DNA from 2 places in the Trinickia sp. EG282A genome. Region 2 is predicted to be linked to the other one. Evidence: predicted binding sites of a transcription regulator. Region 2 holds the regulator's gene; the other holds the start of a gene.
The links. The regulator HrcA, encoded in region 2, represses chaperone genes, less so after heat shock. The targets are predictions, from matches to a motif close to TTAGCACTCNNNNNNNNNGAGTGCTAA.
Positions count from the first base shown of each region.

Region 1 (3,134 bases), 300 kb from region 2:
GGCAGCTCGGCGACAGCGGCGTCGGTCGTGAGCAGCAGACCCGCCACCGAAGCCGCGTTTTGCAGCGCCGTGCGGGTGACCTTCGTCGGGTCGACCACGCCGGCCTCGACGAGGTCGCCGTACTCTTCCGTTGCGGCATTGAAGCCGTAGTTGCCCTTGCCGTCGGCAACGGCCGCCACGACGACACCCGGCTCCAGGCCGCCGTTCGTCACGATCTGACGCAGCGGCTCTTCCATCGCGCGCAGCACGATCTTGATGCCGGCGTCTTGGTCTGCGTTCGCGCCCTTCAGGCCGTCGATCGCCGTGCGAGCGCGGATCAGCGCAACGCCGCCGCCAGGAACGATGCCTTCTTCAACGGCGGCACGCGTAGCGTGCAGCGCGTCTTCGACACGTGCCTTCTTTTCCTTCATTTCGACTTCGGTTGCCGCACCGACCTTGATGACGGCCACGCCGCCAGCCAGCTTCGCGACACGCTCTTGGAGCTTTTCGCGGTCGTAGTCCGACGTCGCTTCTTCGATTTGCGTGCGAATTTGCTTCACGCGCGCTTCGATGTTCTTCGCGTCGCCCGCACCGTCGATGATCGTGGTGTTTTCCTTCGCCACTTCGATGCGCTTCGCTTGACCGAGCTCTTGCAGCGTCGCCTTTTCGAGCGTCAGGCCCGTTTCTTCGGCGATCACTTGGCCGCCCGTCAGGATCGCGATGTCTTCGAGCATCGCCTTGCGACGATCGCCGAAGCCAGGCGCCTTGACCGCAACGGTCTTCAGGATGCCGCGGATGTTGTTGACGACGAGCGTTGCGAGCGCTTCGCCTTCGACGTCCTCAGCGATGATGAGGAGCGGGCGGCCGGCCTTCGCGACTTGCTCGAGCACCGGCAGCAGATCGCGGATGTTCGAGACCTTCTTGTCGTGCAGCAGCACGAACGGGTTCTCGAGAACGGCGACTTGCTTGTCCGGGTTGTTGATGAAGTACGGCGAGAGGTAGCCGCGATCGAACTGCATGCCTTCGACGACTTCGAGCTCGTCCGCGAGCGACTTGCCGTCTTCGACCGTGATCACGCCTTCCTTGCCGACCTTGTCCATCGCTTCAGCGATGCGCGAACCAATCGATTCGTCGCTGTTCGCCGAGATTGCGCCGACTTGCGCGATTTCCTTGCTCGTCGTGCAGGGCTTGCTGATCTTGCGGAGCTCTTCGACAGCGGCCGTCACGGCCTTGTCGATACCGCGCTTCAGGTCCATCGGGTTCATGCCCGACGCGACGTACTTCATGCCTTCGCGGACGATCGACTGCGCGAGCACCGTCGCCGTCGTCGTGCCGTCACCGGCGTTATCGCTCGTCTTGGACGCGACTTCCTTCACCATCTGCGCGCCCATGTTCTGGAGCTTGTCTTCGAGTTCGATTTCCTTCGCGACCGACACGCCATCCTTCGTGACGGTCGGGCCGCCGAAGCTGCGCTCGAGGACGACATTGCGGCCCTTCGGGCCCAGCGTGACCTTCACTGCGTTGGCCAGAATGTTCACGCCTTCGACCATCTTGGCACGAGCGCTGTCGCCGAATACGACGTCTTTAGCTGCCATCTTCTAACTCCTTGAAATCTTTGTGGAATACGAACCTGAATTACTTCTGGACGACCGCCATGATGTCTTCTTCGCGCATCACGAGCAGTTCCTGGCCCTCGACCTTCACGGTCTGGCCAGCGTACTTGCCGAAGAGCACACGATCGCCAACCTTGACGTCGAGCGCGATTTGGTCGCCTTTGTCGTTGCGCTTGCCCGGCCCGATCGCGAGCACTTCGCCTTGATCCGGCTTCTCGGCCGCGGCGTCAGGAATCACGATGCCCGAGGCGGTCTTGGTTTCCTGATCCAAACGCTTCACGATGACGCGATCGTGCAAAGGACGAAGGTTCATACATACTCCTCTCTGATTGAGACTGAAGGACGCTGAGGTAGACCCGCCCAGCGAACCGGGCGGAACTTGTTAGCACTCACGTGCAGCGAGTGCTAATTATATGGACGGGATCCGGGGAATTCAAGAAGGGTTCGATCAGAAGTTTTTCCGGCGTCGGGGCTTCCAACCACTCTCAATTTGTCAGCTCGAGCATTCGCTTGCACGGGCCCGGCAGGCATGGCGAATGCGTCACCTGCATCGTGTCGTCGCCAAGTGTGGACCCTCCCGCAAAAGCACGCCGGACGGCGACTCAGGCCACCCGTCCACATCGGCCACGAAGATGGCGAGCGTTTTCCCAGCTGAGGCTTAGCATAGGCTCATAACCGCTCTCCATTGCCGTGGGCGGACCAGGGGCTCGAGCTCGCAGGGCGGTCCCGCGGCTCATTCCAATGAGCACTCCGCAAGGAGACGGCAGATGAATGTAGCGAATGAAAGGATCAGACGAAACGATACAAAGCGTTTTGTACCGTTCAGGCACAACGAGTTTGCGCACTACGATTACAGTCCAGATAGCTCGGATGCAGACGTCAAGGCTGGGCCGCCTGTGCGGCGCAAACGTCTTGGGCTTCAGGTTGCGGCAGCAAGCGCACTGGTTGTCGGGGTGATGGGTGTCATCGCGTATGGCGATCGGTTCGGCAGTGACCAGGCGCTCGGCATCATCGGACTCAGGTCGTCAGCGCCACATACGTGGTCCGGTCAGATCGCGCAACCACCAGCGCCTCCCGCTCGCGGAACCGCGGTTGAAAGTGCCGAGGTCGCCCCGCCGCCTGTGTCTTCCGCCCCGCCCGTTCATCGCGCTGAACCTGCTCCGGATTCTGCTGCGCCGCAGTCCGTTACGCGAGCGCCTGAGCGAGCACCCTCTACCGCCACAGCCACACAGAATCGCCGTCATCCGGCGCCGCACGCGAAAACGATCGTGCGGCATGCGCCCGAGATCACGCGGCCCGCGCTGCCAAGGCAGCAAGCGTCTTCGCCCGACGATCTGGCGAGATCACCGTCGCCTCCAACGCAGGGAAATGCAATTGGCAGACCTAACCTCGCCCCGCGCGTGTCCGCTTCGCTCAATCACCCGAGCGCACCATCTCAAAGTCCTCCTTCACCGCAGCTGAATGAAGGACGGCCTTCAGCCGGTTATAGCGGAGCTGCTTTAGGCGAGGGAGGTTCGGGCGCAGCCGGTCCAACTTCGGGTG
Region 1 is NZ_JBFRCC010000001.1:530,425-533,558, reverse strand. Features, by position in the region: gene groL (chaperonin GroEL) at 1-1,574, opposite strand, end outside; gene groES (co-chaperone GroES) at 1,615-1,905, opposite strand; partial or broken gene AB4Y31_RS02385 (pentapeptide repeat-containing protein) at 3,132-3,134, shown strand, end outside.
Region 1: groES (co-chaperone GroES) is a predicted target of HrcA. The motif match lies at 1,975-2,001, and genes of this name have one in related genera.

Region 2 (3,134 bases):
ACAGCGCATAGGCCGTCGAGCCCGTCGGCGTGGCGACGATCAGGCCGTCCGAGCGTTGGTCGTACATGAACCGGCCGTCGACGAACACACGCAGCTCGGCCATTCCCGAAAAGCCGCTGCGGTTGACGACGACGTCGTTGAACGCCAGCGCGTGATAGATCGGCTCGTCGGCGCGTACGATGCGCGCCTCGAGCAGCGTGCGCTCCTCGCGCTCGTAACTGCCCGCGAGCATCTGCGGCACGCGTTGCTGCATCTCCGCGACCGGTATGTCCGTGATGAAGCCGAGCCGCCCCTGGTTGATGCCGATGAGCGGCGTCCGGTAGGGCGCGAGCTGACGCCCGATGCCGAGCATGGTGCCGTCGCCGCCGAGAACGACCGCAACATCGGCACGCGCCCCGATTTCGGCGGGCGTGAGCGCGGGATAGCCGGTCGCGCCGACCTCGCGTGCGGTATCGCCTTCGAAGACGACCTCGAAGCCGCGTTTCGCGATGCAGCCGGCGAGCGCCATCAGCGGCTCGCCGATGCCGGGCGTATTGCTGCGCCCGACGAGCGCAACCGTCTTGAATTGGTGACCCATTTCCATGCCGGCATTACACCATAGCTACGGTCTGTTTACATACGGAGGCTGGCCATGTTGCCCGGAGCGGCTGCTCGGGACGCGTTTCGTATGTAAGCGGACCCTGGGTTGAAAAAGCACCGCCTCGCGAGCTCGGACGGGCCCCGATCACCCTCGCCTCGACGCGCGCGGGTTCCGAGAAGATTCCTCCGCATTGATTTGTCGCTAGAATGATGTCGTGCCGATGACAGGCTGCCTCTCCGGCGCGAATCTTGCGGGCGCTGCGCCGCTCGCGGCGGCACGCCGGGCGGGAGGCGGCCAGCATGTCCGCGGGGGCGCGGACATGGGGCCATCGGCGTTCGTCTAAAATCTTGCGTCATGCTAGAACCACGCGCTCAGACTCTGCTGAAAACCCTGATCGAGCGATATATCGCGGAAGGTCAGCCGGTCGGCTCGCGCACGCTGTCGCGCTATTCGGGGCTCGAACTGAGCCCGGCGACGATACGCAACGTGATGTCGGACCTCGAGGAGCTCGGGCTCGTAGCGAGCCCTCATACTTCCGCTGGCAGGGTGCCGACGCCGCGCGGCTATCGTCTGTTCGTCGATACGATGCTGACCGTCGAGCCGGTTGCGGACGAGGAGGCGGTCACACGCGTGGTTGAAAGGACGCTGACGCCCGGGGAGCCGCAGAAAGTCATCGCGGCCGCGGCGAGCGTGCTTTCGAACCTTTCGCAGTTCGCGGGCGTCATCCTGACGCCGCGCCGCAGCCATATCTTCAAGCAGATCGAGTTCATGCGCCTGTCGGACAAGCGCATCCTGCTCATCATCGTCACCCCCGAAGGGGACGTGCAGAACCGCATCATGGCCACGCAGCGCGACTACACGCCGTCGCAGCTCATCGAGGCATCGAACTACATCAATGCGCACTTCGCCGGGCTTTCGTTCGATGAAGTTCGCCGGCGCCTGCGAGAGGAAATCGACCAGTTGCGCGGAGACATGACCGCGCTCATGCAGGCAGCGGTGACCGCCAGCACCGACGAAAGCGAGATGGGCGAGACGGTGTTGATTTCCGGCGAGCGCAACCTGCTCGAGGTGGCGGACCTGTCGTCCGACATGGCGCGGCTGCGCAAGCTTTTCGATGTATTCGACCAAAAGACGAGCCTCCTGCAATTGCTGGATGTATCGAGCCACGCCCAAGGCGTACAAATATTCATCGGCGGTGAATCGAATCTGGTGCCGATCGAACAGATGAGCGTGGTGACGGCGCCTTATGAAGTCAACGGCAAGATCGTCGGCACGCTAGGTGTGATTGGACCGACGCGCATGGCGTACAGCCGCGTGATTCCAATCGTCGACATCACCGCGCGGCTGCTTTCGACGGCCTTGAGCCAACAGTAAGCGCGCCCGCGGACGCTCGCCGCACGCTCCGTTCGCGAACGCCGACGCCCCTTGCATGATCCTTCGCACACGGCCTTCGCGCCATTGGCCAAATGGCCGAGTCGCCATGGCCGCAGCCCTCGCTATAATCGGTGGACCTGAACCGAGGCCGGCTCATACGGATACGGTCTCTCACCCGGCCCTGTCGATTGCCCATGCGTTTCGATCTCGAGCTGCCGTCGCAGCCTGCCGCGTCACACCGAGTCGCCGTCTTGCTGATGAACCTCGGCACGCCGGATGCGCCGACGGCGCGCGCGGTGCGTCGCTATCTCGTCGAATTTCTGACCGATCCGCGCGTCGTCGAAATTCCGGCGCTCGTCTGGCAGCCGCTGCTGCGCGGGCTGATCGCGCCGTTGCGCGCGGCGAAGGTTGCCAAGAAATATGCGTCGATCTGGATGCCGGAGGGCTCGCCGCTGCGCGTCTATACCGAAAGGCAGACGGAGGCGCTGCGGGCTCTGCTTCATTCGAACGGGTATCCGGTCATCGTCGACTATGCGATGCGCTATGGAACGCCAGGCATCGGCGCGATGTTGAATCAGCTCAAGCTCGCCGGTGCCGAGCGGGTGCTGCTGATGCCGATGTATCCGCAATACTCGGCATCGACGACGGCGACGGCGTTCGACGCCGCGTTCGCGGCCCTCAAGCGGATGCGCAACCAGCTCGAAGTCCGGACGGTCCGGCATTTTGCCGATCATCCGTCGTATATTCGGGCGCTCGCCGAGGAGGTGCGGCGGCACTGGGCCGCGCGCGGCCGCCCCGACTTTGCCACGGGGGACAAGCTCGTGTTGAGCTTTCACGGCGTCCCGAAACGCACGCTCGACCTCGGCGACCCTTATCACGAGCAATGCCGGCTGACGGCGGCGCTGCTCGCGAGCCAGCTTGCGCTGAGTTCGACCGAGTGCCTCGTCACTTTTCAGTCGCGCTTCGGCAAGGCGGAGTGGCTGCAGCCCTACACCGCGCCAACGTTGCGAGAGCTCGGCGCGGCCGGCGTGCGGCGGGCCGACGTCTTTTGTCCCGGGTTTACGTCGGATTGTCTCGAGACGATCGAAGAGATCGGCCTCGAAGTTCGCGACGAATTCCTGCGCGCGGGCGGCAAGCAATTCGAGCGCATCCCGTGCCTCAACGCATCGTCCTCATGGAT
Region 2 is NZ_JBFRCC010000001.1:232,219-235,352, forward strand. Features, by position in the region: gene AB4Y31_RS01095 (NAD kinase) at 1-583, opposite strand, end outside; gene hrcA (heat-inducible transcriptional repressor HrcA) at 935-1,954, shown strand; gene hemH (ferrochelatase) at 2,149-3,134, shown strand, end outside.